Regions from separate parts of the Kocuria sp. CPCC 205260 genome, predicted to be linked through region 1. Evidence: riboswitches for the same ligand, from Rfam matches in the RefSeq annotation. Region 1 holds a riboswitch; each other region holds the start of a gene.
The links. Region 1 has a riboswitch for S-adenosylmethionine ahead of RF645_RS04910 (hypothetical protein). Riboswitches for the same ligand answer to the same signal wherever they lie in the genome.
Positions count from the first base shown of each region.

Region 2: it holds a riboswitch for S-adenosylmethionine, as region 1 does, so the genes downstream of both, RF645_RS07130 (O-acetylhomoserine aminocarboxypropyltransferase/cysteine synthase family protein) here and RF645_RS04910 (hypothetical protein) in region 1, are expected to answer to the same signal.
Region 3: it holds a riboswitch for S-adenosylmethionine, as region 1 does, so the genes downstream of both, RF645_RS10080 (bifunctional o-acetylhomoserine/o-acetylserine sulfhydrylase) here and RF645_RS04910 (hypothetical protein) in region 1, are expected to answer to the same signal.

Region 1 covers NZ_JAVKPT010000002.1:47,632-57,139, reverse strand. The annotation lists gene RF645_RS04925 (hypothetical protein) at 61-891, opposite strand; gene ilvD (dihydroxy-acid dehydratase) at 1,107-2,945, shown strand; gene RF645_RS04915 (sodium:alanine symporter family protein) at 3,087-4,574, shown strand; gene RF645_RS04910 (hypothetical protein) at 4,670-5,152, opposite strand; SAM riboswitch class IV at 5,187-5,300, opposite strand; gene RF645_RS04905 (hypothetical protein) at 5,362-5,784, opposite strand; gene RF645_RS04900 (2Fe-2S iron-sulfur cluster-binding protein) at 5,952-6,644, opposite strand; gene RF645_RS04895 (succinate dehydrogenase) at 6,716-7,528, opposite strand; gene RF645_RS04890 (glycosyltransferase family 39 protein) at 7,585-9,006, opposite strand; gene RF645_RS04885 (response regulator transcription factor) at 9,108-9,446, opposite strand.
Region 2 covers NZ_JAVKPT010000002.1:525,618-535,125, forward strand. The annotation lists gene RF645_RS07100 (hypothetical protein) at 1-221, opposite strand, end outside; gene RF645_RS07105 (alpha/beta-hydrolase family protein) at 421-2,190, shown strand; gene RF645_RS07110 (glycosyltransferase family 1 protein) at 2,200-3,426, opposite strand; gene RF645_RS07115 (NAD-dependent epimerase/dehydratase family protein) at 3,432-4,646, opposite strand; gene RF645_RS07120 (hypothetical protein) at 4,882-5,328, opposite strand; gene RF645_RS07125 (acyltransferase) at 5,683-7,089, shown strand; SAM riboswitch class IV at 7,124-7,233, shown strand; gene RF645_RS07130 (O-acetylhomoserine aminocarboxypropyltransferase/cysteine synthase family protein) at 7,283-8,758, shown strand; gene RF645_RS07135 (cystathionine gamma-synthase) at 8,755-9,508, shown strand, end outside.
Region 3 covers NZ_JAVKPT010000006.1:15,479-24,986, reverse strand. The annotation lists gene RF645_RS10090 (S9 family peptidase) at 1-2,146, opposite strand, end outside; gene RF645_RS10085 (CPBP family intramembrane glutamic endopeptidase) at 2,219-2,995, shown strand; SAM riboswitch class IV at 3,064-3,180, shown strand; gene RF645_RS10080 (bifunctional o-acetylhomoserine/o-acetylserine sulfhydrylase) at 3,248-4,609, shown strand; gene RF645_RS10075 (homoserine O-acetyltransferase) at 4,620-5,792, shown strand; gene RF645_RS10070 (endonuclease domain-containing protein) at 6,550-7,089, shown strand; gene RF645_RS10065 (alpha/beta hydrolase) at 7,252-7,887, shown strand; gene RF645_RS10060 (RNA-binding S4 domain-containing protein) at 7,905-8,141, opposite strand; gene RF645_RS10055 (DMT family transporter) at 8,217-9,278, shown strand; partial or broken gene RF645_RS10050 (hypothetical protein) at 9,303-9,508, shown strand, end outside.

The DNA.
Region 1 (9,508 bases):
CGCCCCGTCCTGCGCGGTGCAGGGCGGGGCGGGCCGAGGCTCGCGGGCGAGCGTTCGGAATCAGCGGCCGTTCTTGGAGGCCGAGACCCGGTTCACGATGATCAGGATGATGCCGACGATGAACAGCAGGCCGCCGAGCAGGCCCAGGCCGATGCCCGCGAAGGCGCCGCCGACCATGCCGCCGACGCCGACGTCGGTGATGTAGACCGAGTCGTTGGAGACGTAGGGCGAGCAGCTGAGGCGGTACTCGCCGGCCTCGTTGGTCTCGAACGTGCCGAGCAGGGAGAACTCCTCCCCGTCGGTCGTGGCGGTCTGGTCCGCGCCCGAGGTCTCGAGCTCGAGGGTGTCGAACTCCGGCGTGTAGATCGAGCACTCGTCCACGGAGTCGGTGGTGGTGGCGAACACGTAGTACTCGGTGTCCGCCTCGAGCGTGCGGGTGGTGCCGGACGGGGTGTCGGCGATGTCGTTGGCTCCGCCCACGATGCTGGTGAAGAACACGATGATCGCGATGATCCCGAGCAGTACGCCCAGGCCCAGCGAGACCAGGCCCATCCACAGCGGGGGCTTGCCCTTGCCCGTGGGGCGGCTGCCCTGCGAGCTGCCGTACGACCCGCCCTGGTAGCCGCCGGACGGCGTGAACTGGGGCGAGCTGCCGCTTCCTGCGGGGCGGTACTGCGGTGCGCCGGAGCTCTGGCCCTGCTGCGAGGACGACGGTGCGCCGTAGGACGGGACCTGCTGCGAGGAGCCGGAGCCTCCCTGCGAGGGCTGGGACTGCGGCGCGCCCTGGTTCTGCTGCCAGCCGCCGCCGAAGTTCGGGGCGGAGTGCTGGGAGCCGGAGGAGCTGCCGTTGCTGCCGGAGTCCTGAGGGGATCCGTTGGTGGGAGTGCTCATGGGGAGGGTCCTTTCGCGAGGAAGGGCGGTCGAGCTCGAGTGTTCACTATAGAAAATACCCGGATGGGGCGATACGGCAAGCCCTGCGTCGGAAGATTTCCGCTCCGAGGCGCGTTCACGAGAGAATCGGGGCAGTGCAGGCCGCAGTCCGCCTGCCCGCTCGCATCCGTCGTCCGCCGCGGTCTCCTGCCGCGGCGGCACCAGAGGAGAGAACCGTGCCGCAGCTTCGTTCCGCCACCTCCACCACCGGCCGCAACATGTCGGGCGCCCGCGCGCTGTGGCGCGCCACCGGCATGGGCAGCGAGGACTTCGGCAAGCCGATCGTGGCGATCGCCAACTCCTTCACCCAGTTCGTGCCCGGTCACGTCCACCTCAAGGACATGGGCCAGCTCGTGGCGCGCGCGGTCGAGGAGGCCGGCGGCGTCGCCAAGGAGTTCAACACGATCGCCGTGGACGACGGCATCGCCATGGGCCACGACGGCATGCTCTACTCGCTGCCCAGCCGCGACATCATCGCGGACTCGGTCGAGTACATGGTCAACGCGCACTGCGCCGACGCCCTGGTGTGCATCTCCAACTGCGACAAGATCACCCCGGGCATGCTCATGGCCGCCATGCGCCTGAACATCCCCACGATCTTCGTCTCCGGCGGGCCCATGGAGTCCGGCGAGGGCGTGGAGGGCGTGGTGGAGCACCGCGTGGACCTGGTGGACGCCATGTCCCTGGCCGTGGACGAGTCCGTGACCGATGACCAGCTCGCGCTGATCGAGGAGTCCGCATGCCCCACGTGCGGCTCGTGCTCGGGCATGTTCACGGCCAACTCCATGAACTGCCTCACCGAGGCCCTGGGCCTGTCCCTTCCGGGCAACGGCACCACTCTTGCCACGCACATCAATCGCAAGCGCCTCTTCGAGGAGGCCGGCGCCCGGATCGTGGCCTCGGCCAAGCGCTACTACGAGGACGACGACGACTCCGTCCTGCCGCGCTCGATCGCCACCCCGGAGGCCTTCGCCAACGCCATGACCCTGGATGTGGCCATGGGCGGGTCCACCAACACGGTGCTGCACATCCTGGCCGCCGCGCAGGAGGCCGAGGTCGACTTCACCATGTCGGACATCGACCAGATCTCCCGGCGCGTGCCCTGCCTGGCCAAGGTCGCCCCGAACTCCACGAAGTACCACATCGAGCACGTCCACCGGGCCGGCGGCATCCCCGCGATCCTGGGCGAGCTGCGCCGCGGTGGGCTGCTGGACGAGGACGTCCACACCGTCCACGCCGCCACCATGGGCGAGTGGCTCGATGAGTGGGACATCCGCTCCGGCAAGGCGACCGAGCAGGCGAAGCACCACTTCCTGGCCGCCCCGGGCGGGGTGCGCACCACGCAGGCGTTCTCGCAGGCCAACGAGTACGAGGATCACGACCTCGACGCCCAGGACGGATGCATCCGCTCGGTCGCCCACGCCTACACCAAGGAGGGCGGGCTGTGCGTGCTCTTCGGCAACATCGCCGAGGACGGCGCGATCATCAAGACCGCGGGCATCGACGAGTCCCTGTTCCACTTCAAGGGCTCCGCGTTCGTCGTCGAATCCCAGGACGAAGCCGTGTTCGAGATCCTGTCCAAGAACGTGAAGTCCGGGGACATCGTGGTCATCCAGTACGAGGGCCCCAAGGGCGGGCCCGGCATGCAGGAGATGCTCTACCCGACCTCCTACCTCAAGGGCCTGGGCCTGGGGAAGGAGTGCGCCCTGATCACCGACGGCCGGTTCTCCGGCGGCACCTCGGGGCTGTCGATCGGGCACATCTCCCCGGAGGCCGCCGCCGGCGGTGCCGTGGGCCTGATCGAGCAGGGCGATGAGATCGAGATCGACGTCGAGAACCGCATCCTGCGCGTCAATGTGGACGACGCCGAGCTGGCGCGTCGTCGCTCCGAGAAGGGCGAGGCCCCCTGGAAGCCGACCAAGCCGCGCGAGCGCAAGGTGTCCAAGGCCCTGAAGGCCTACGCCTCCATGGTGACCTCGGCGGACAAGGGGGCGGTGCGGGTCGTCGAGGACTGAGGTCCTCGAGCTCGGCGCTTCGCGTGGGCAGTCGGGGCACCAGCCGCAACTCGCCGGAAACCGGGGTGATGTACATTGCTCCAACTGCTGGGAACGGCCTGTGATCGCTCCGGCAGATTCCTCTGAGAAGCGGGAGTGCACATGGAGCAGCTCACTGAGCTCGTCGGCAGCGTCGGCAATTTCATCTGGAGCTGGATCGTCTTCGCGATCCTGATCGGCACGGGTATCTACCTGACGATCAGGACCAGGGCGGTCCAGTGGCGGTCCGTCCCGGAAATGTTCCGGGTGCTGCGAGACCCTCCCGGTGAGGACCCGGACGGCAAGAAGTCGATCTCGTCGTTCCGCGCGTTCACCGTCTCGGCGGCCTCACGCGTGGGCACGGGTAACATCGCCGGCGTGGCCATCGCGATCAGCGTGGGCGGGCCCGGCGCCGTGTTCTGGATGTGGGCCATCGCGGCCATCGGCGGCGCCAGCGCGTTCGTCGAGTCGCTGCTGGGCCAGCTCTACAAGCGCAAGGGCGAGACCGGCTACTACGGTGGACCGGCCTACTACATGACCTACGGGCTCAAGAAGCACTGGATGGGCATCCTGTTCGCGGTGATCATCACCGTCACCTACGGCCTGGTGTTCAACTCGGTGCAGTCCAACGCGATCGTGGACTCGCTGTCGGGCTCGCTGGACATCGACCCGTCGGCCGCCGGGGCCCTGCCCTTCAAGCTGATCGTGGGCGCAGTGGTCGTCGTGCTGACCGCCTCCATCATCTTCGGCGGCGCCCGCCGCATCTCCGCGGTCACCCAGGCAGTCGTGCCGGTCATGGCCATCCTGTACGTGCTGCTCGGGCTCCTGGTCGTCGTCCTGAACATCGGCGAGGTCCCCGGCATGGTCGCCGACATCGTCCTGGGCGCCTTCGGCATCCGCGAGTTCGTGGTGGGCGGCTTCATGGCCGTGTTCGTCCAGGGCCTGCGCCGCGGACTGTTCTCCAATGAGGCCGGCATGGGCTCCGCGCCGAACGCCGGTGCCTCGGCCTCCGTCTCTCACCCGGCCAAGCAGGGCTTCGTGCAGTCCCTGGGCGTCTACTTCGACACCTGGCTCGTCTGCTCGGTCACGGCGTTCATCGTGCTGCTGTCCAACCCGAGCTTCGGCGACTCTGCCCAGGGCGCCTCGCTCACGCAGACGGCACTGGGTCTGCAGCTGGGCACCTGGGCGGTCCACTTCCTGACCATCGCGATCTTCCTGTTCGCCTTCAGCTCGGTGATCGGCAACTACTTCTACGGCGAGGCGAACATCATGTTCCTCACCCGCTCGCGCGCGGTGATGAACGGCTACCGCCTGCTGGTGCTCCTGTCCGTGATGGTCGGCTCGGTGGTCGCCCTGGATCTTGTGTGGTCTCTGGCCGACGTGATGATGGCGATCATGGCCACGATCAACCTGATCGCCCTGATCCTCCTGGCGCCCGTCGCCGTCAAGGTGATGAAGAACTACGAGGCCCAGCGCCGCCGCGGTGAGGAGCCCACCTTCAACGGCTCCGACATCCCCGGCCTCACCGGGCTGGATGCCTGGGACGGCACCGACGTGATCACCACCGGCGCGTTCTGGACCCAGCAGATGAAGCGCGTGGGCAAGGCCTGACCCGCTTCCGCCGCTGAACGACGACGCAGCCCTCCTCCCAGCCATAGCGGCGGGGAGGAGGGCTGTTTCGTCGGGTCGGTCGCCGAGGGCCCCGATCAGCGCTGACCGACGGCCTTCAAGCAGTGCCTTGCCGCTGTGATCGGGTCCTCCAGGTGGTTCATGCGCTCGATCCACAGGGCCCAGACCCTCAGGTCGTAGGCGACATCCGGGTCGTGCTCCTGGTCCTGGCGCATGACGATCAACGTCACCAGCATCTCCCAGGCGCTCTCCGGGGTGTGTCCGAGAGCGCGGGCGGCCCGAGCCACCTCCGGGGCATTGTTCACGTTGGGCAGGTTGCCGAAGCGCCACACGCTGTGCGCGCAGGCCATGACGGTCGTTGAGTGGCCCTTGCGGGGGAGGAGGAACAGGACTCTGCTCCACTCCCGGGCCTCCCGATCTCCGAAGTCGATCCACCGGTGGTTCGTGCGCGGCGGCACCACGGGTGCCTCCGGTGCGAGGTGCAGCGGCACGTTGTAGGGATGCAGATGCTCGAGATCGGAGCGCTTCGACTCCAGTGCTTGGTGCAGTGCGTCGGACATGAGGTCCTGCCTTCCGGGCCGCGCAGCGCGACCCCGTCGAGTCTTGCCTCAGCGAGTGCGCTGAGGCCCGTTCTGCTCTGGAAGCACCCGGGAATCGAGTTCGGGTTGCTGCGCGGCCGGCCAGGCCCGTGAGGCCGCGCTCTTGAACGTGTCCTGAAATTACAAGAAGGCTCCGACAGCACAAGCCCCATGACGCGGTGGTGCCGTGCTCACAGCACCAGGACCTGCGGCAGGACGCCGAAGATGACGGCGAGCACGAGCGTGAGCAGATGCAAGACCAGGAAGACGGTTGCGGCAGTCTTCACCCCGGAGGACGGGTACATCTCGCGCGGCATGCGGATGCGGGGGTAGATGGCCAGCGCCGCACCCAGGATCGCCGGGGCGCCCAGGGGCAGGAACGCGACGAGCATGGCAGCGACCAGATCGGCGGTGCCGCCGAAGTCGGGCTCCGTGACTGTGGACGCGGCGCCGATCGAGAACAGGATCGTGAGCGGGGAGAGCAACAGTGCACCGGCCAGCACGAGGATCGTGAGCACCAGAGCGGTGACGGCGCTGCCGGGCGCGGAGGGCCTCGGGGACCAGGTGGCCTGCGGGTAGGCGTAGGGCTGAGCCTGCGGGATATAGGGGTGCATCGTGGACTCCTGGTCGAGCGGGAGAGGTGAGTTGCTGATGCAAATATATGACCCCGCCCGAGTGTTCGCAACTGCGAATGCTAAGGGGCGCGCAGGCGTGTAACTACAAGAATCCCGGAGGCGCACTCCGGCGCCGCAGCGCCAGGCCGCCGCCGCGGCCTGGCGACTCAGCGACGACGGCGCAGATGCTCCCTCGCCACTGCCGAGAGATTCTCCAGCGGCAGCCCGGCGGGGCAGACCTCGGTGCAGTCGCCCAGGGTGGAGCACGGCCCGAAGCTCTCCTCGGCGGCGTCGAGCACCTTGCCGGAGCGGGTGCGGCGGTCGTCGTCGTCCTTGGCCAGCGGGGGGAGCTCGGTGAGCAGCGAGCCCACGAACAGCTGGCCGGAGCCGTTGGGGCAGGCGGCCACGCAGGCCCCGCAGCTGATGCACCCGGCCTCGGTCAGTGCCTTCATGCCCACGGGGCCTCCGGCGGCCTTGACCACGGTGCGCAGCGCGGCCTTCTTGTCCACGGACAGGTCCTTCTTCACGGGGAAGGCGGCTGCGCGCAGCGGCTCGATCCGCACGCGCTCGCCGTCAGTGAAGGCCGCAACCTGCTGCTGGCACGAGGCCCGGTTGAGCTGGGGGCCGTGGGCCACGCCGTCGACCGTGACGCCGCACTTGCCGCAGATGCCCTCGCGGCAGCCGTCGTCGTAGGAGATCGGCTCCATGCCCTCGGGCAGCTGCTCGTTGAGCAGGTCGAGCAGCTCCAGCACGGTCGTCTGGGGGCTCACGCCGGTGACGGTGTGGGTCTCGAAACCGCCCTCGGACTCGCCGTCGGCCTGGCGCCAGACCTCGACCTGCAGGGTGCCGGTGATGCGCATGGGACTCCTTCGGTGCCCTCGCGCCGGGACCCGGTCGCGGAAGGCGGTGTTGCAGTGCGGGGGAGGACGGCTCAGCGCACCAGGCGCAGGAGCACGGCCACGGGGATGGAGGCGTTGCCCAGGGCCACGCCGGTGCCGACCAGCCGCCCGGCCAGCTCGAAGCGCTCGCGGGCACCGCGCTGGGCGGACAAGCCGGTGTCATTGCCGATCTGGACCAGGCCCTGGGAGGTGTGGGCGGCCAGCGCCAGCATGGCGGCCAGGTACAGCCCGGCCACGGGCGGGCGGCGCAGGGATGCCACCAGGTTGTCGTAGGCGGCACCGGGCTCGTGACGGCGCGAGGCGGCCGGCCGCGTGCCCAGCGTGAGATCCGCCAGGTGGAAGGCCGTGAACAGCCCCAGGACGGTGCCGGTCGAGCGCATGGAGCGCTTGAGCCTCTGCCAGCGGGTGCGCCGACGACCCTGCGGCAGCGGCCTGGGCTGAGCGGCAGCACGGCGCTCGGAGGCCTGGGCGCGCACGGTCAGCACCGCCGCGCAGCTCAGGTGGGTCAGCGCATCGGCCAGCAGCACGACCCGGAAGGCCCACAGCACGGTGCGCCGCGGCAGGACCGGCGCCCCCAGCGTGCGCAGGTGGTGGGCGTAGGAGTCGAAGCGGCCGCGTCCCAGGTAGACCTGCAGATTGCCCAGCATGTGGATCACGGTGTACCCGGAGAGCACGGCGCCGCTGGAGGCCATGGCGAGCTTCACGTCCGGGGTGGGCGGGAAGCGCTCGGAGGTCTCCAGGGCCCAGGCCCAAAGACGACCGGCGGACTCCTCGAGGGTGCGCCGCGTGGCAGGTGAGACCGCGGAGAGGACTCGCTCGGTCTCGGCACGGAGGTTCTCGGTCATGGGACAACAGCCTAGGGCGAGGGGCGCCTCCGAGGTGACGACGGTATGACGCCGAGTTACCCGGCAGCCGGGGCCGGGCACTCCAGCAGGGTGATCCGGAAGCGGGTGCTGCGGTCCTCCTGCGTCTGCTCGCAGCCGTTGTCCCGCAGGTGGGACAGCACGGTGTCGTGGAACTTGTTCTCCTTGTTGGAGACCACGGAGGTGGCGCCGACGGTGTCGATCTCCCAGGACTCGTAGCCGGGGCGGTTCAGCCCGTAGAGGTTGTCCGCGCTGATCCGGTCCTCCTGGAGCATGGGATCGGCGATCTCGTGCTCCGGCGGATAGGCGAGCAGGACGCCGCGGTTCGACCGGTCCATGAAGATCACGGTCTCGCTCCGGGCGACCAGAGCAGATGCCGTCGCGTAGTTGTCACCGCCCTTGGCGTCCCATGTGTTCTGCCCCAGCAGCGACGGGACGGACAGCCCCAGCAGGCCCGCGCTCAGCACCGCCGCCGCGGGTCGCCATCGGATCGTGGCCAGGGACGCCGTCAGGGCCAGGACCAGGAACGGGGTCGCATAGGTGAAGTAGCGCTCCTGGAACAGCTGCTTGCCCATCATCTGGGCCAGCAGAATGCAGGCCATGGGGAACAGGGGAAAGCTCAGCAGCCACAGGACGAGCCGGCGGCCGGGACCGCGCAGGAGGCCCGCGGCCAGGATCAGCGCGATCAGTCCCATGAACCACGGAGCCAGCTCGAGGGCGACGTCGTTCCACGGCTCACCCCGATTCCCAGGACTGATCGGAACGGTGCGCAGGAGAATCCTCCTGATCACACTGCTCACTGTCAGGTCGATCCAGCTGATCTGGCTGCTCTGGGACAGGGCGCTCAGCCCCAGCGGGAGCACCAGACCGGTGGTGCCTCCTGCCGCGATCAGGACCTTCAGGAACGGACGACGTCCCCAGGCCAGGGCTCGCACGAGGTAGAGCACCACCGCGGAGGCGGCGTACATGGAGAATCCGACGGCGGCGGCCTGCAGCACCGCGAAGCCCACCAGCGCCGCCGTGCCTCCGCGGTCGCGGAAGCGCTCGAAGCACCACAGCGCCGCAACGGAGGCGAGGACGGCCATGGCATAGCCGCGGGCTTCCTGGCCTGCCCAGGACAGACCGGGCAGGACGGCGAAGAGCAGACCGGCGATCAGCCCGCTCAGCAGCACCCGGTCCGGGAACCAGCGGCGGGCATAGGTCATGGCCACCTGGGTGATCAGCGGTGCGGCGAGCGTCAGGGCCAGCGCCGACGGGGTCCGCATGGCCAGCTCGGAGGTCCCGAACAGTGCCACCCACGGGTGCATGAGGACGTAGTACAGGCCGTGGACGGCGTCGACGTCCTGCAGCAGGCGCAGCAGGGAGCCGAAGGGCCTGTTCGTGGCCGAGATGGTCGCGGCCTCGTCGAACCAGAACTGAGGGACGGTCATGCCCCAGAAGGCGACGGCGGCGGTGAGCACGGTCGCCAGGACGGGCGGCAGCAGCAGCGAGCGGTCTGCGGAGGTCTCGGCGGCGATCTGGGGGGTGGTCCTGCGACTTTTCGCGTTGGGGGCCGACGTGCTCAGATCCAGCCCTCCTCGCGGGCGTGCAGCGCGAGCTGGAACCTGTTGCAGGCCCCGAGCTGCGAGCCCAGCTCCATGAGCATCCGCCGCAGCTCCGCCAGCTCCAGGCCCAGGCGACGGGCCGCGAACTCGTCGTCGGCGCCCTCGGCGAGCAGGTGCAGCAGCTCCTGCTGCTGCGGGGTGGGGAAGATGTCGTCCAAGTCGTCGTGATCGACCGGAGGGTGCGCCTCCTCCTTGCGGCCGCGGTGATTCAGGGCCGAGGTGATCGAGACGACGACCTCGTCCTTCGGCGCTCTTCTCCCGTTGGAGGGATGCAGATCACGCGACAGGGGAGTCATGCCTCACATCATGGACCCGGCGGGGTCCGAATGCCATATCGATGACGACGACCCCGGGCAGG
Region 2 (9,508 bases), 480 kb from region 1:
AGCCAGGCGAGCTCAGGGGCCTGCCGGCCCTCTGCGGTGCCGTCGGCCAGGCAGGTGCCGGTCAGATCGGTGCGCAGCTGCTCCGAGCGCTCTGTCGGCTCGCCGGAGCGCGCGGGGGCCTCGCCGGAGGCCGCGCCGGACTCCTCATCGGAGCCGCACCCGGCCAGGAGCCCGACGAGCAGCGGGACCGTGAGGGCCAGTGTCAGGTGCCTGCGGGACATGCGGGACATGCGGGGCCTTTCGGGGAGTCGTGCCGTGCACGTTCGGGATCCGGTGCTCGCGACCGAGGATACGGGTGCCGCCTGGCAGTGGGGTGATGTCCCGCTGAATCCACTCCATCGCATCCAGGCAGCTGCCGCGACCGTCGCGCCGGAGGTTACGCCGCCCCTCAAGAGGGGCCGGGATCCATAGGATGGCCGGGTGCGCTACTCGTTCCGCCCTCCGATCCACCGCCCGGGAGACGTCCGACAGCCATGGTTCAACCGCGCCGGCCTGGTGCTGGGTCTCGGGGCGTCCTGGGTGTCCCTGTCCCCGTCGCTCGTGCCCCGGACCTGGTGGATGACCGCTGCCTCGGTGGCCACGAACCAGCTGGGCGGCTACGCCCTGGGAGTCGGCCTGCACAACCTCGGGCTGCGGCTGGGCGAGCGCCCCACACCGGGCATCCGGCGTGCGGCCGCCGACTTCCGCAGCCGCACGGATCCCGCCCGACGCCGTGGGCGGCTGCACCCCCTGACGGCGGCGCTGATCGGCGGGGCGTCGGCGGTCACCGCGGCGGCTCTGGCTCGCTCGGCGGGGGCGCAGCGGCGGACCTCCGAGCTCGTCGAGACCCGCGACGGCGGCCCGCGAGCCCATGTGATCGGCTACGCCGTGGGCACGTCGTGGTGGCTCGGGGGCGTGGCCTTCGGCTGGGTCATGCACTGGATCCGCTCCACGGTCGCAGGCGGCGTGCGCTTCATCTCGCGGGATCTCGTGGGCCCGGGCCTGGCCTCGGTCGCCGGCCTCGGCGCGGTGGCGCTGACCAACCGCCTGCTGATCGCGCAGATCGCCCGGCGCATGGTTCGCCGCGCAACGATCGCCAATCGCCGCTGGGCCGACGGCCGCCGTCGTCCCGCGGAGCCCGAGCGCTCGGGCGGGCCGGGCTCGAGCGAGTCCTATGACGTCCTGGGCACGCACGGGCAGGCCTTCGTGGCCGACGGGCCTCGGGCGGCGGATCTCGAGCGCCTGCGGCTCAGCCCGCAGACCGCTGCCGGGCAGCACCGGGAGCCGATCCGTGTCTTCGCCGGCAAGATCGCCCATGACAGCCTCGAGGACGCCGCCGATGCCGTGGTGGCCGAGCTGCACCGCACCGGAGCGTTCGAGCGCGGCGTGCTCGTGCTGCTCACCGGCACGGGGACGGGCTGGATCCAGGACTGGACCCCGGCGAGCGTCGAGTACCTGACCGGCGGCGACTGCGCGAGCGCCACCCTGCAGTACTCATTCGCGCCGTCGGGACTCGCCTTCGTGGTGGATCGGCAGGGTGCCCGACGCGCCGGCCGCGTTCTCTTCGAGCGCGTGCGCCGGGAGCTCGACAGCCTCCCTGCCCAGCAGCGGCGGCCCCGGCTGTTCGCGGCGGGGGAGTCGCTCGGGGCCTATGGCGGGCACGGCGCCTTCGCCAGCATCCACGAGATGCTGTCGTCGGTCGATGGCGCCGTGTGGTCCGGCACGCCGCGGGCCACTCGGCTGTGGTCGCGGATCGTGGCGGATCGGGACGAGGGCAGCACCGAGATCCTGCCCGTGTACCGCAGCGGGGCGCACGTGCGCTTCGCGAATCGGCCCCAGGACCTCGATCTGGATCCCTCGGGAGCCCCGTACGGACCGTGGCGGCGTCCGCGGATCGCCTACCTGCAGCATGCCTCAGATCCCGTGGTGTGGTGGTCCCCGGCGCTGATCTGGCGGCGGTTCGACTGGATCGAGGAGCTGCGCCGTCGCCCCGCCCCCGACGTCATCACGACGCTGCGCTGGCTGCCCTGGGTGACGTTCTGGCAGATCACCACCGACATGCCGCGCTCGATAGAGATCCCCGGCGGCCACGGGCACAGCTACCACGGCGAGCAGGTCCGAGCGTGGGCATGGGTGCTGGGCATCGAGCTCAGTGCGGCCCAGGAGCAGGCCGTCATCGCCAGGATCGCCTCGCGCGTGCGCCCGCACTGAGCGGGCGGCTCAGGGCAGCAGGTCGGTGTACTTCCGGATGGCAGGGGGCAGCCGCAGAGCGCGCTGATCGGCGGCGCCCACGAGCTTGAGCATGGGACCGGCCGGCACGTGATCGCGCCAGTGGCGCTCGATCGCCTCGGTGTAGAAGTCCACCAGGGCCTCCGTCGAGGCCCTCCAGGAGTGCTTGAGCGCCTCGTCGCGGGCGGCCTGGGCCATCCGCGCACGGCGCTGCGGGTCCTCGAGCAGACCCCGCAGCGCCTCGGTGAGCTGGTCGGCGTCCCCGGGCTCCACCAGGTGCCCGGTCACTCCCTCGTCGATCACGAAGGGGATGCCGCCGGCACGCGCGCCGACCACGGGGACGCCGGAGGCGAAGGCCTCCAGGGCCACCAGGCCGAGGGTCTCGGAGCGCGACGGGAAGGCGAAGACGTCCGCGGAGGCGTAGGCCTGGGCGAGCTCGAGACCGGACATGTACCCGGTGAACACGGTGTTCGTCCCGGCGAACTGCTCCTGCAGCGCCTCCTTGTGCGGTCCGGAGCCCACGATCGCCAAGCGCGCCTGGGGCAGGCGGCGGATCGGCTCGAGCAGCTCGTCGAGGTTCTTCTCCTTGGAGACGCGCCCCACGTAGACGATCAGCGGTGCCTCGGGGTGCCCGTCGCTGAGCCGCTCGCGCATGGCGCGGTCCGCGTTCCCGGGCGTGTAGGCCACGGTGTCGACGCCCTTGGGCCACAGGTCGACATCCTGGATGCCGACCGTCCGGGCCCGTTCCACCATGGGACCGGAGGTGCACAGGTTCAGCTCGGCCTGGTTGTGCAGCCACCGGATCCACGACTCCGACGGGTGCCGCAGCAGGTTCAGGCCCAGGGCCTCCGTGTAGTGCGGGACGTCCGTATGGAACGAGGCCAGCAGCGGCAGGTTGCGCCGGCGAGCCGAGAGCACGCCGTAGGCCGAGAGCCACACCGGGTTCACGGCGTGGACGATGTCCGGTTCGAACTCGGCCATCCGGGTCGCGATGCGCCCGGTGGGCAGGCCCACCCTGATCTCGGGGTACCAGGGCTTGAACGACAGCGAGCGGACGCTGTGCACGCGGTGCCCGGCGTACTGCGTCGGCGGGTGCCCCGGAGCGAAGACCTCGACCTCGTGGCCGAGCTGCTCCAGCTGCTCCATGGTCCGCATGATGCGGGTGACGACGCCGTCGATCTTCGGCAGGAAGACCTCGGTGAACAGCGCGATGCGCAAGCTGCTCAGCTGCCCTGCGACTCGTGGGCCACGGAGGCCGGGACACCGGCCCGGGTGCGCCGGTTCCACAGCGAGCGCGCGGGGATCTTGGAGAGGTCCGCGCGGTGGGCGTAGCGCTTGGCGGTCTCCTCGACCTCGTGCAGCAGGCCCTCGGACAGGGTGGTCGGCTGCAGGCCGAGTTCCAGGAAGGTGTCGTTGGTGACGTGCAGCTCGTTCTCCGCCGACTCCTGGCGCGGGTTCGGCACCATCTCCACGGCGGCCCCGGAGATGCGGGCGATCAGCTCGGCCAGGTCGCGGACGCGGTGCGTCTCGGTCATCTGGTTGAGGATCTTGACGCGCTCGCCGGGGGCCGGGGAGTTCTCGAGGGCCAGCTCGACGCAGCGCACCATGTCCTGGACGTGGATGAACGCGCGGGTCTGCCCGCCGGTGCCGTGGACCGTCAGCGGGTAGCCCACCGCCGCCTGCATGAGGAAGCGGTTGAGCACCGTGCCGTAGTCGCCGTCGTAGTCGAAGCGGTTGATCAGCCGCTCGTCGCGCTGGGTCTCGGCGGTCGTGGTGCCCCAGATGATGCCCTGGTGCAGGTCGGTGATCCGCAGCTGGTCGTTCTTGGCGTAGAACGCGAAGAGCAGCTGATCCAGCGACTTGGTCATGTGGTAGATCGAGCCCGGGTTGGTCGGGTACAGGATCTGCTGCTGGATCGGCTCCTGCTCCTCGTGCGGGATCTCTACATCCAGGTAGCCCTCGGGGATCTTCATCCCGGCGGTGCCGTAGCCGTAGACGCCCATGGTGCCCAGGTGGACCACGTGGACGTCGCGCTCGGACTCGACGATCGCCGCGAGCAGGTTGTGCGTGGCCGACACGTTGTTGTCCACGGTGTAGCGCTTGGTGCGCGAGCTCTTCATGGAGTACGGCGCCGCGCGCTGCTCGGCGAAGTGCACGACGGCGTCCGGCTGGTCCTCGCTGATCAGCTGCAGCAGGCCCTCGTAGTCCTCGGCGACATCGAGGTGGCGGTGCTCGATGACCTTGCCGGAGACCTCGGTCCAGGCGCGCAGGCGCTCGACGAGCGGGCGGATCGGGGTCAGCGACTGCGCGCCGAGCTCGTCGTCGATCCGACGGCGCGACATGTTGTCCACGGTGATGACGTCGTGACCTCTCTCCGAGAGGTGCAGGGCGGCAGGCCAGCCGCAGAATCCGTCGCCGCCGAGGATCGCAATCTTCACGTCATCTCCGTTTCCGTGCGCCTCTCGGCGCGGGGATCGGAAGGATCACGACGCCGAGCCGAGCGGGCTGGTGCTGTAGAAGGTCGTCGTCCACCCTGCAACCCCGGAATGAACCGACGGTGAACGAGCGGCATGCGAGGGCTGGTGCGCTCGAGCCGCCCGCGGGAGGGGACCTCCTGATTGTGTCATCTGCCTCCGACGGGTGCGCAGAGCGACGGCTCCGGCGCGGGCCGGATCAGGCCGGGAGCCGGCTCTCTCGGAGGCTCAGGGTCTTCTCCGCTCGGGCGGCCGGTGCGGGCTCCGGGCCCAGGAGCTGCTGGCGGACCTCTTCCGTGGGCAGGGACTCGCCTGGGGCGATGAACACCGAGGCCAGGTCCTGGACGTCGCACGGGGTCAGGCCCTTGGAGGTGGGCTCCCAGCCCTCCGGGATGAGGTGGCGCTGCTGCGTGCCGCACTTCTGGCAGAAGTACTCGACGCGTCCGCCGGAGCGGACCGCGCAGCGCAGCACGCGGCCCATGATCCGGCGCAGCCCCGGGACGCGGCTGCGCTTGCGGGTGGAGGGCAGGAAGACCCGGAACTTGAGGTAGAGATCGGTGGTGCACTCATGGCACATGGGGGAGCGGGGCGTCTTGTGGTGCTGGGGAGACCCCAGCCGGCCCAGTCTGGTGCTCGTGACAGTCACTGCTGCTCCTGCGCTGATCGTCGGAATTGCGGGGGAAGGGTCTCCGACGTCATCGTGGTGCGACCCGAGTCCAGATTAGGCGATCCGCTGTGCCGCGTACAGACCCACCGGGGGAAGCGGAGCTGTCTCTCAGCCCTGCCACAGCGCGGATCCAGGCGGATTCATGCCCGATCCGCCATATCTAAATGACTCTTGGGTAACCGTAACAGCGGAGGCCTTCCTGCAGAAGGCCTCGGGGCGATCCGATGCCCCTGACCTGCGGAAGAAGACGCTCTGACGTCACAATCGCGCTGCTGCGCTCCCGGGCACCCGCCGCGCCACCTGCGATGCCGCCGCCGTGTGACGATCGGAGACGTGACGAAGCTGAGCACCTCCCGCGGCCGGCGCGCTGCGCAGACCATCCCTGCGCAGCGCGATCTCGCGCTGGATGCTGCTCGGGTCGCCTGCCTGATCGCCATGGTCGTGCTCCACATCCTGCTGGTCACGCTCACGACGGATCCGAGCACGGGCGCGCTGCGCAGCGTCATGGCACCCACGGAGGCCTCCTGGTACGCCCCGGTGTCATGGCTCGTGCAGGTCATGCCGCTGTTCTTCGTGGTGGGAGGGTGCGCCTCGGCGATCTCGTGGTCGCGCCAGTCGGCGGAGGGCGTCCGCGGGCCGGCCTGGGTGCGCGCCCGGCTGCTGCGCCTGGTCGTGCCGGCGAGCGCTGTGTGGGTCGCCCTGGCGCTGGCCGGCGCCCTCGCGGCGCTCGTGGGGATGCCCGCCGACTGGGCCTCGATGGCGCTTCAGGGGCTCGGGATGCACCTGTGGTTCGTGGGCGCCTACACCGCGTGCCTGGTCGGTGTGCCGCTGCTGCACGGGCTGCACGATCGCCGGCCCGTCCTCACCCTGGCTGCGCTGGTGGGGCTCAGCGCTGCGATCGAGGTGCTGCGCATCGCCGCGGAGCAGCCGTGGTGGGGCCTGCTCGGCTTCGCGCCGGTCTGGCTGGCGATCCATCAGATCGGCTTCTTCCGCCACGACGGATCCTTCGCTCGTGCCTCGGCAGGAAGACTGCTCGGGATCACGGCCCTGTCGGTCCTGGTGATGCTCTGCCTGACGAGCCTGCCCTGGTGGGGTGCGGACGGACTGTCGGCCCTGAACCCGCCCACGCTGTGCATGATCGCCCTCGGCGCGGCTCAGGCCTGCGTCCTGCAGCTGTGCTCGCCGGCTCTCGAGCGGCTCATGCGATGGCGTCCCGCGCAGGCCGTCGCCTGGGTCGTCGGCTCGCGGGCCACGACCCTGTACCTGTGGCACCTGCCGGTGATCGTGGCCGTGATGGCGGTGTGGTGGCTGCTCGGCGGCCCGGATCCGGTGCCCGGCTCGGCGCAGTGGTGGCTGTGGCGCCTGCCGATCGGGCTGCTGTGCTGGGCGATGGTCCTGCTGGTCGTGCGTCCGCTGGGCGTCCTGGAGGCCGTGGCGGGGCGGATCGTCGCCCGCGAGCCCGAACCGGAGGGGCCCGCAGCCGGAGGATCGCCCTCGGGTGAGCGGCCCTCGAGCGCGCCCCGAGCCGACGGATCCGCGCCGCTGCGAGCTTCGAGTCCCGATCGCTCCTCATCGCCGGACGGACGGGCGTGGGTCCGCATCCTCGCAGCGGCCGTCCTCGTCTTCTCCGCAGCCGTGCTGGAGGTCCGCTTCCTGCTCGGCATCCCGCTGGCCCTCGGCGGCGCGGCGGCCATGGTCGCGGCGGTCCTGCTGCTGGTCCCGCCCGCACGGAGGTCCTGACGGCTCGATCGGTGGGGTGCTAGTATGGGACCGGCTTCACGAGACACAGCTGCCAAGCTCCGACTTGGCTGTGCACCAACCCCATGTTCAAGGGTGGTTCGGATGACGAAGCGGCCTGCACCTGACGCAGCGCACGAACAAGCTCCGGCGGGACGTGCAGGTCAAGAGCACCCCGTCACGGAAGACACCTCTCATGACGTCCTCGCCCTGCGACGAGCTCAAGAGCTCGACCTCGCTGGCCACACGCCAGATCCACGCCGGCCGGACAGGATCCGATCCGGGCGCCCCTGCCGCCCCCGCCCAGGCCACGCTGCCGGTGCCGATCTACCAGTCCTCGGCCTTCGAATTCCCGGACCACGCGGCTGCCGCCGCCATGTTCGCCCAGACCACCCCGGGCTTCACCTACTCCCGCACGGGCAACCCCACGGTCGCCGTCCTGGAGCAGAAGGTCGCCGATCTCGAGGGCGGAGTGGGAGCCGTGGCCATGGGCTCGGGCCAGTCCGCCGTCGCCGCGGCCCTGCTCGCGCTGATCAGCACGGGCCCCGGCAAGCACCTGGTGGTCTCGGAGAAGATCTACGGCGGCACCGTCGACCTGCTCGGTGACACGCTGGCCGATCTCGGCGCGACCGTCACCTACGTCGATCCCGCTGACCCCTCGGCCTGGTCGGAGGCGATCACGGAGGACACTCGGGGCTTCTTCCTCGAGTCCATCGGCAACCCGCTGGCCACGCTGGCGGATCTGGACGCGATCTCCCGCATCGCCCATGAGCGGGGGATCCCGGTGATCGTCGACTCGACCCTGGCCACGCCGATCCTGTACCGGCCCTTCGAGCACGGGGCGGACATCGTGGTGCATTCGGCCACCAAGTTCTTCGGCGGGCACGGGACGTCGCTGGCCGGCGTCGTGATCGACTCCGGTCGCTTCGACTGGGAGGCCGAGGCCGCTCGCTGGCCGCAGTTCACCGAGCCGCGAGCGCGCTGGGGCGGGATCAGCCTGTGCGAGAAGCTGCGCGGCGGCTCGCCGTTCCTGCATCTGTGCCGGGCCAAGTTCGTGCACGACCTGGGTCTGACGCTCTCGCCGTTCAACGCCTCCCAGATCATCCAGGGCCTCGAGACGCTGGACCTGCGCATGCGCCGCCACTCGGACAGCGCCGCTCGCATCGCCGAGTTCCTGAGCACGCATCCGGCGGTGCGCTGCGTGCACCACCCCCTGATCGAGGGCTCCGCCGATCGGGAGATCGCCGAGCGCGACTTCCCCCAGGGCGTCGGGTCGGTCTTCGGCTTCGAGCTGGAGTGCTCGGATGCCGCAGTGGCCGGATTCGTCGACTCCCTGCGGCTTTTCAAGCTGGTGGCCAACATCGGCGACGTCCGCTCGCTGATCAACCATCCCGCGGCCATGACCCACTGCCGTCTCTCGGAGGAGCAGCGACTGGCCGGCGGGATCAGCTGGCAGACCCTGCGGCTGTCGATCGGGCTGGAGGCGGTCGACGACCTGATCGCCGATCTGCAGTCCTCGCTCGATGAGCTGCTGCGCGTCGAGGCCGCGCGCGGCGCTGAGATCCCGGCCGCAGAAGGTGCCCCGGGACCGTCGACGGACGGCGCCCCGGTGCGCTCCGAGGACGAGCCGAGCGGCGCGCGCCGCGACCAGCGCCAGGAGGTGCAGGCATGAGCGGGTTCACCACGCGCGCCGTCCACGCCGGCCAGGAGCCGGACCGACTGACCGGTGCGGTCATCCCGCCGGTCTACCAGACCTCCACCTTCGTCCAGGACGGCATCAACGTCCTGCGCGACGGCCACGAGTACTCCCGCGGCTCCAATCCCACCCGCAATGCCTTCGAGGAGCAGCTGTGCGCGCTCGAGGGCGGGCAGCAGGCCTTCGCGTTCGCCTCCGGGATCGCGGCGGAGGATGCGCTGCTGCGCTCGGTGCTGCGCCCCGGAGACCATGTGGTCCTGGGCGCCGACGGCTACGGGGGCACCAACCGGCTCATCACCAGGGTCCTGGCTCCCTGGCAGATCCGGCACACGCCGGTGGACGTCACCTCGCTCGATGCGGTCCGCGGGGCTGTGGAGGCGGGCACGCGGGTGATCTGGGTCGAGACCCCCACGAATCCGCTGCTGGGCATCGCCGATCTGACGGGCATCGCCCAGATCGCCCAGGATGCCGGGGCGCTGCTGATCGTGGACAGCACCTTCGCCTCGCCGTACCTTCAGCGTCCGCTGGAGTTCGGCGCCGACGTCGTCGTGCACTCCACCACCAAGTACATCGGCGGGCACTCGGACGTGCTGGGCGGGGCGGTCGTCGTCTCGGACCGGGCCTGGGAGGTCGAGGCCGTGGGCGGCTTCTCGCCCGGAGGAACGCTGGCCGAGCTCGTGGGCTTCCAGCAGTTCGCCGGCGGGGCGGTCGCCGGGCCCCAGGACT
Region 3 (9,508 bases), on a different contig from region 1:
CGTCCTCCCACGCGTTGTCGCGCCACTGCTGATAGCGCCCCGAGGCTCCGCCATGGCCGCCGGCCATCTCGATGCGCATGAGGATCTGCTCGCCCTTGTCCGGGTTCTCGTAACGCAGGGCCGCCACCCACTTGGCGGGCTCCACGTAGAGGACGCGGGTGTCGTGCAGCGAGGTCACGGCCAGGATCGGCGGGTAGTCCCTGGCGGAGACGTTCTCGTACGGGGAATAGGCCTTCATGGTCCGGTAGACCTCCGCGGAGTCGAGGGGATTGCCCCATTCCTCCCATTCGAGCGCGGTCAGCGGCAGTTCGGGCATGAGCATGGAGGTCAGCGGGTCCACGAACGGCACCGCGGCCACCGCACCGCAGTACAGCTCGGGGGCCAGGTTCAGCACAGCGCCGACCAGGAGTCCGCCAGCCGAGCCGCCCATCAGCACGACCCGGTCGGCGTCGATGTCCGAGCGCGCGCCCAGGTGCCGGGTCGCCGCGACGACGTCTGTGAAGGTGCGCCGCTTGTGCTCCTTTTTGCCGGACTCGTACCACTGCCGCCCGAGCTCGCCGCCGCCGCGCACGTGGGCGATGGCCCAGACCGCACCGCGGTCCAGCAGCGAGATCCGCGAGTACGAGAACGACGGATCCATGCTGATCTCGTACGAGCCGTAGGCGTAGACCACCGCGGGTGCCGGCTGCGCGGCGTCCCGGCGGCGGATGAGGGTGATCGGGATCCGCGTGCCGTCCTCGGCCTGGGCCCAGTCGCGCTCCACGCTGTAGTCGGCAGCCGAGTAGTCGCCCAGCACCGGCTGCTCGCGGCGCAGGACCGGATCGGGCAGCTCGGTCCCCGGCGCATCCAGGATGAGGTCGAAGACGCGCCGCGGGATCACGAAGGACTCGGCGGTGAAGCGCAGGACGGGGGAGTCCGGCTCAGCGGCGGTGAGGGAGACAGCCGTGAGCTCGCCGGGCACCTCGAGGACATGGGGCTCGGCCTGGCTCTCCGTGCCGAGTCCCTTCAGCGGCAGGATGCGCAGCCCCGGCAGGATGTCCTCACGGACCTCGAGAACCAGGTGATGCTGTGTGGCGGCGAAGCCCAGCACGCGCAGCCCCTCCCTGGGTGCCACGATGTAGATGCCGGGCGGGAATCCGTCGCCGGGCAGTTCCGCCGACTCGCCGGGCAGGTCCGACAGCTCGATCAGGCTCAGGCGCCCATCCGGAGCCTGGCGATCGTGCTGGAGCAGGACGACGTCCCGGCCGTCGATCCGCACGGGCTCCGCCGAGGCGAGAACGCCGGCCCCGCGCGGCACGACCACCTGTGGGGCCTGCTCGCCGGCCTCCTCGATGCGCAGGATCGAGACCTCGGAGTACTCGGAGCACCCGGCCTCGAGCACGAGCCAGCGCCGGTCCGAGGAGAGCTCGGCCCCCAGCCACAGGCCGGGGTCGTCCTCCTGGGCGATGGTGATGTCCTGCTCGAGCGGGGTCCCGAGCACGTGCCGGCGCAGGCGCCAGGGCCGCCAGGTGTCGTCGACCTCGGTGTAGAAGACGGCGTCTCCGGCGGGCGAGAGGAAGGCGCCGTAGGAGGTCTTGGGGATCTCGTCGTCGAGCGTCCGGTCGGCTGCGAAGTCGTGGACGCGCACCGTGAAGCGCTCATCCCCGGTGGTGTCCTCGGCCCAGGCCATCCGGGTGCCGTCGTGGGTGATGTCGAAGGCGCCCAGCGACCAGAACTCGTGCGGCTGCGCCCGGGCGTTGCCGTCCAGGAGGGTCTGCTCGCCGGGCAGGGACTGGCCTGCCACGATCTGCGGCGGCTCCCACCCCTCCTCAGCAGCCGGGACGCGGCACTGCACCGAGTGCTCCCCGCCCTCCACGGTGCGCGTGAAGTACCACCAGTCGCCGCGCCGCCACGGCACCGACAGGTCCGTCTCCTGCACGCGGTTCCGGACCTCCTGGAAGAGCTGCTCGCGCAGCGGGGCCAGCTGGGCGGTGGCGGACTCGGCGTAGGCGGTCTCGGCCTCCAGATGCGCGATGACCTCCGGGGACTCCTTGTCCCGCAGCCACTCGTACGGGTCCAGGAAGGCATCGCCGTGGAACTCGCGGACGTGGTCGCGACGCACGGCCGACGGGGGAGCGAGCGGAAGATCCGAGTTCTGGGAGGTCATGGCGCTCATCGTAGGAACCGGCGCCGACAGCACAGGCCGCTGCCGTCGTGCCCCTGGCCCACAATGGAGCCCATGACCGAACAGCGCTCTCAGGCCCCAGCCCAGCCGTCATTCGGCTCCCAGCGCGCCGATCTGTGGCTGCAGATCCTGCTCGTGCTGGGCGTCTCGCTGGGGGCCAGCGCCCTCTGGTCGCTCCTCGACCTCGCCGAGACGCTGTCCACCAGCTCGATCGCCGAGTCGACGGCCTCCATGAACGCGGCGCAGAGCGGCTTCCCCCTGTTCGACGTCCTGCGCCGCAGCCTCGGGATCCTCTTGGCTCTGGTCCCGCCGCTGCTGGCGCTCTATCTGCTGGCGGGCTCGGCCGGTCAGCTGCGCGGGCTGCTACACCGGATCGGCCTGGACCGCCGAGCCCCGCTGGCGGATCTGGGCCTGGGGACGCTGCTCTTCGCCGTCATGGGCCTGGGCACCCTGGCGCTGTACCAGGCGGGCCGCCAGCTCGGGATCACCGCCGAGATCGTCACGAATGCGGGCGGGACATCCTGGTGGGAGGTCATCCTCCTGCTGGCCTCGGCGCTGCGGCACTCGCTCGTGGAGGAGATCATCGTCGTCGTGTTCCTGGCCGATCGCCTGCTGCGCGTGGGATGGACGTGGCCGGCCGTGCTGATCGGCTCGGCCCTTCTGCGCGGCAGCTACCACCTGTACCAGGGCGTCGGTCCGGCGCTGGGCAACGTGGTGATGGGACTGGTGTTCCTGTGGCTCTACCGCCGCACCGGACGCGTGATGCCGCTGATCATCGCGCACTTCCTGCTGGACGCCGTGGGCTTCCTGGCCGGGCCCCTGCTGTTCTGACAGCGGCCGCCACAGGACGCCGCACGCGGGTTTGCGCCGGAGCCGTGCTCGTCCGAGAATGGAAGGCAGGTCACGAGAGCCAGCGACAAGCCCCAGCTAGCTGGCCGGCAACCCTCCTTCCGCGGTGGGGTGCCCTGGGTGAGGACCGGGCCGGTGCGCAGACGCGCACACGGCAAGCGCGGGTCACGGCACCCGGTCCGACGGGTGCGTCGGACCTCGGTCCGCGGCCCCGGAAGACAAGGAGTCGCCGACATGTCCGCACAGCAGCCCACCCCCTCCGCCCCGCAGGGCTGGAGCTTCGAGACCCGTCAGATCCACGCCGGTCAGGAGCCCGATCCCGTCACCGGCGCCCGTGCGTTGCCGATCCAGCAGACCACCTCGTACGTCTTCCCGGACGCCGAGACCGCAGCCGGTCGCTTCGGGCTCAGCCAGGTCGGGCCCATCTACACCCGACTGACCAACCCCACCACCGAGGTCGTCGAGAACCGCATCGCCTCCCTGGAGGGCGGGACCGCGGCCGTCATGGTCTCCTCCGGGCAGGCCGCCACCACCTACGCGATCCTCAACGTGGCCGGGGCCGGCGATCACATCGTGGCCAGCCCGTCGCTGTACGGAGGGTCGTTCAACCTGTTCAAGCACACGCTGTCCCGGCTCGGGATCGAGACCACGTTCGTCTCCGATCCGGACGATCCCCAGGCCTGGCGCGACGCCGTCCAGCTCAATACGAAGGCCTTCTACGCGGAGTCCATCCCGAACCCCCGCAACGACGTCCTGGACCTGGAGACGGTCTCCGCGATCGCCCACGAGTCCGAGGTCCCGCTGATGGTCGACAACACCATCGCGACCCCCTACCTGCTGCGGCCGTTCGAGCACGGCGCGGACGTGGTGATCCACTCCGCCACCAAGTTCCTCGGCGGGCACGGAACCTCGGTCGGCGGGTTCATCGTGGACTCCGGGCGCTTCGACTACACCCGCTATCCGGATCGCTTCCCGGGCTTCACGGAGCCGGACGAGTCCTATCACGGCCTCGTGTTCGGCGAGGTCTTCGGGGAGAACGGGCCGTTCGGGGCCAACGTGTCCTTCGCGTTCAAGATCCGCACCCAGCTGCTGCGCGACATGGGCGCTGCCATCTCCCCGTTCAACGCCTTCCTGATCGAGCAGGGCATCGAGACGCTGTCGCTGCGCATGGAGCGCCACGTCGCCAACGCTCAGACGGTCGCCACCTGGCTGGAGGCCCACGAGGGCGTCGAATCCGTGTCCTACGCCGGGCTCGAGTCCTCTCCGTGGCACGAGCGTGCGCAGAAGTACGTCCCCGGCGGCGCAGGTTCGATCCTCGGCTTCGAGCTCGACGGCGGCTCGGAGGCCGGCCAGGCCTTCGTGGACGCGCTGAGCCTGCACTCGAACGTCGCGAACATCGGTGACGTCCGCTCGCTGGTCATCCACCCGGCCTCCACCACGCACGCTCAGCTCTCCCCGGAGGAGCAGCTGGCCGCCGGCGTCGCCCCGGGGTTCGTGCGCCTGTCCGTGGGACTGGAGCACATCGACGACATCCTCGCGGACCTGGAGCTCGGCTTCGCCGCGGTCAAGGCGCGCGGCGCAGGGGGAGCGGTCTGAGGTGACCGCCATCCAGAGCACGACCGCGCGCTCGCAGCAGCCCTTCCGCACCGAGGGGCTGCTGCGCCGCGCCCGCATCGGCGACCTCGGGCTGGAATCCGGGGCCGTGCTGCCCGATGTCGAGCTGGCCTACGAGACCTGGGGCGAGCTCGACGACCGCGCCTCCAACGCGGTGCTCGTCGCGCATGCGCTGACTGGAGACACCCATGTCACGCGCGGACGGGTCGCCGAGGACGCCACCTCCTTTGACCGTGTCTCCGCCGAGGCACCGGGCTGGTGGGACGGACTGATCGGGCCCGGGCGGGCGATCGACACCGACCGCTTCTTCGTGGTCGCCATCAACATGCTCGGGGGCTGCTACGGCTCCACGGGTCCGTCGACCCTGATCCCGGAGGGCAGCCCGCGGGCCGGTCTTCCGTGGGGATCGGACTTCCCCGCGGTGACGATCCGCGACTCGGTGCGCGCCGAGCAGCGCCTGGCCGAGCAGCTGGGCATCGCGTCCTGGCGGTTGGTCGTCGGCGGTTCCATGGGCGGTGCGCGGGCCCTCGAGTGGGCCGCCACGTTCCCCGAGCAGGTGCGCGCCTGTGCGGTGATCGCCTCGACCGCCGCCTCGAGCGCCGAGCAGATCGCATGGGGCCAGGCGCAGCGCCTGGCGATCCGCAACGACCCCGACTTCCGCGGCGGCGACTACTACGACGGCGTCATCCCCTCCGTGGGCCTCGGAATCGCACGGCGGATCGCGCACACCACCTACCGCGCGGCACCGGACCTCAATGCGCGCTTCGGCAATGCGGCGCAGGCCGGCGAAGATCCGGGGGCGCCGCTGCCGGGGCGCCGTCGGGGCCGGTATGCGATCGAGAGCTACCTGGATCATCAGGCCGCCAAGCTCGTGGGCCGCTTCGACGCCAACTCCTACCTGGTGCTCAACGACGCCCTCATGGGCCACGACGTCGGCCGCGGCCGCGGCGGCGTCAGGCAGGCGCTCGCGGCCACCACCTGCGACTGGCTCGTGGCCTCGGTCGACTCGGATCGGCTCTACCTGCCCTCGGAATCCGAGGACCTCGCCCGGCTTCTGCCCGGCGACGTCCCCCACCGCACCATACGCTCCGGCGCCGGGCACGACGGCTTCCTGATCGAGCACGAGCAGATCGGCGAGCTGGTCCGAGCCGCCTTCCTCTCCTGAGGGGCCCTACCGAAGCGACGCATCGACCCTCCTCGCCGCCGAGGGGACCCATTCGTCACGATTCACGCCGGATTAGACGTCCGATGCGTCCCGTCGGCGATCCCGTGCGCCCTGTGCGTCCCCTCGGCGTACTGCGCGCACGAGATCCCCGGTCCACACGGAATCCCGGGCAACGCAGATCCGAAGTACGGCGTTCATGCCTCCACAGACGCCCTTTCGGGCACTGGACCGGGGCGACGACGGCGGGGAGCGGATCCGTTCGCATCGGTCGGCGCCGTGATCCGCTGCACTGTCTGCCATGCCGAGACCACGTCACAGTCCACCTGCCTGCCTGCAGGGCCGCGTCTTCACGACCGCCGAGGCTGAAGCGGCAGGCGTCGCCAAGCGTCATCTGTCGGGGAGGCAGTACTGCTCCTGGGGCAAGGGCCTGTGGTCCTGCGCCGATTCGCGCCCTGACCCCCGCACCAGATCCGGTCTGCTGAGGATCCTCCCGGCTCTGCAGCAGGAAGGCTGGGCAGCCAGCCACACGACGGCCGCCATCCTCCACGACTTCCGGCTCCCCGGCAGGCTCGGGCATGTCGGCGGCATCCATCTGTGCTCCTCGACATGATCAAGGCCTCGAGGACACGGCGTCGTCGGGCACCGGAGTCAGTTCCATGCCGAGGATCTCTGGACCGACGGCTCGGTCCGCCTCACGTCCCCGGCCCGAACACTGCTGGACCTGGCCGCATCGACTGACGCTCGCGGTCGGCACGTCATGACTCACCAGCAGCTCGTGGCCGTCATCGACGGTGTGATCTGCGAGCACCGCACGGGCATCAGCCGGGGCGTGCCGGCGCTTCGCAGCCAGAGAGACCTCAGCACCGATCTCGAGCGGTTCGAGAGCCATCGCGGCGTCCGCAGGGTGCGCCAGGCCCTGCTGCGCGCGGTCGCCGGAGTGGACTCGCCGCTGGAGACCTATACGCGGCTCGTGCTGGAGGACCATCGCTTCACCGGGTGGGAGGCTGATGTCGAGATCCGATCCCCGGGTGGCCGTCGGGTCCACCCTGACCTCGCGGATCGCAGGCACCGGCTGGCCGTGCAGGTCGACGGTGCGGTCCACGAGGACCCGCGGCAGCGACTTCGGGATGTGGAGCGGCAGCGGGCTACGGAAGCGGCCGGGTGGACGGAGCTGCGTGTGGTGCACACGGATCTCGACGTCGTGGATCCGACGGATCCTGGATGCGAGCCGAGGATCGTCGCCCTGGTGCGGGCACATCGGCAAGCGGTCCGGGCGTGGGAGCTCGCAGGGCCCTGACGAGCCGCCGCCCGAGTGCGAGATCTCGTGAAGGGACGCGTGCGACACGATTCAGGCGCGGGAAGACGTTCGTTGCGTCCCCTCAGCGGCAGTTCCTCCGCGCGGGAGCGAGAGGAGCGACGGAAGCGGGGCGTGCTGCGCGCGGATGCCATGATGGTCGGCATGAGCGAAAACCCCGTCGTGATGTGGAACCGTGACCCCGCCGAGTCCCCGGAGGCGCCCCTGCTGGTGCTCTTCCACGGCTTCGGCTCGAACGAGCAGGACCTCATGGGCCTGGTGCCGCAGCTGCCGCAGGATTTCGTAGTGGCCTCGGTGCGCGCCCCGCTGGCCCAGCCTCCCGGCTACAGCTGGTTCCCGCTCTACGACGAGGAGGCCTTCGGACCCGAGGCCATCCGCGCCGCGGTCGAGCCGCTCGTGGGGTGGCTGCGGGAGCAGGCCGAGGGGCGTCCGTCGACCACGCTGCTGGGGTTCTCCCAGGGCATGTCGATCGCCACGTCGCTGGTGCGGGCCATGCCGAGCGAGATCACTGCGGTCATCGGGCTGTCGGGCTTCGTGGTGCCGGAGCCGCTGGAGATCTTCCGCGACGACGAGCTGAAGGAGAAGCCCTTCAAGCTCTTCTGGGGCCGCGACCCGCAGGACCCCATCGTCAACGACCAGCTGGTGGACATGACCGCCGAGTGGCTCGTGGAGCATGCGGACACCATGAAGGTCCACTACCAGGGCATCGGCCACAGCGTCTCGCCGCAGGAGATCGGGCACGTCAATGAGTACCTGACCCGCATGGTCCTGGGACGCTGAGCCAGGCCGGGGCCCGTTCAGCCCTCGGCGCGGATGACCAGCGAGGTCCCGTTGTAAGTGATGACGTCGCCGTCGTGCAGCTGTCGGCCGCGGCGGGTCTCGATGTCGTGGTTGACCTGGACCATGCCCTCCTCGACGGCGGTGCGCGCCATGGCGCCGTCCTCGACCAGGCTGCCGAGCTTGAGGGCCTGGCCCAGTCGGATCATCTCGTCGCGGATGGGCAGCTCTTCGGGGGTGCTTCCGGTGGTGGTCATGGCTCCATTGTGGCCCACCGAGGCCATGAGCCCAGCTCGGGGAGGACCGGAAGGCCCCGGGAGTAGCCTGATCCGGTGCCCACCTCAGAACCCCTCCCCGAGAATGCCGACCAGCCCGAGAACCCGCAGCCGCCCCAGGATGTCGTGAGGGCCCCGGCGCAGACCCACAGTCCCGTCACGGTGCTGATCGCCCAGATCGCAGCCGTGCTCGCAGGCGGCGCCATGGCCGTCCAGTCGCGCGTCAACGGCGAGCTGGGCGCGCGCACCGGGGACTCCGTGGCCGCAGGCCTCACCGGCTTCTCCGTGGGCTTCGCGATCGTGCTGCTGGGCACCGTGCTGATCCCTGCCGGGCGGCGCGGCCTCATCACGGCGCTGGGCGCCTTCCGGGCCCGACGCCTGCCCGCGATCTTCCTTCTCTCCGGCGTCTTCGGCGCGTTCCTGGTGGTGGTGCAGACCGTGACCACGCCGATGGTGGGCGTCTCGGTGTTCATCCTGGGCATGGTCGTCGGCCAGTCGGTCGGCGGGCTCGGGGTGGACCGTGCGGGCATCGGCCCCGGCGGGATGAAGCCGCTGACCGGCTGGCGGCTGCTGGGCACGGGGATCATTGTGATCTCCGTGCTGATCGCGCAGCTGCCGCACTTCGGCGACGACGGCGCCGAGGCCCGCAGCCCGGCCCTCATCCTGGCGCTGCTGCTCCTGCCCGTGCTGGCCGGCCTCGGCTCCGCCCTGCAGACGGCCTTCAACGGGCGGATCGGGGCGGAGGCCGGGACGCCGATCACCCCGACCGTGCTGAACTTCGCCGAGGGCGTGCTGGCGCTGATCGTCGCCACGGTGATCCACCGGCTCACCGCTGACCTGCCGCCGTGGCACTTCCCCTCCGAATGGTGGCTCTACCTGGGCGGCGTGTGCGGCGTGCTGTTCGTGGCGGCAGGAGCGGTGCTCTCGCGGATCATCGGGATCCTGCGCACGAGCCTGTCCCTGACCGCCGGGATGCTCACCGGCGCGCTGCTGCTGGATCTTCTCGTGCCGACCAGCGGCGCGGTGGTCGCCCCGCTGACGGTGCTGGGGACGGCGCTGACCTTCGTGGGCCTCGTCGTCGTGTCCCTGCCCTGGAAGCGGCGGGCGAGCGCCGCCTGAGACGACGACGCCCGCGAGGGCCTCTTCCGCTTCCTGCGCACCGTGGTGGGCTGGATCAGCGACTCCGTGGCCATCGGGCAGCTGCTCGACGGGCGCTCGGAGCACCAGGCGCGTCTGCTCAGGGTCCGCGCGCAGTTCATCCCGCTGATCGAGCAGCTGATCGCGCGCGCTCAGAGCGACGGCCAGATCCGCGCCGACTTCAGCTCTGCCGACCTGCCGATGTTCTTCAC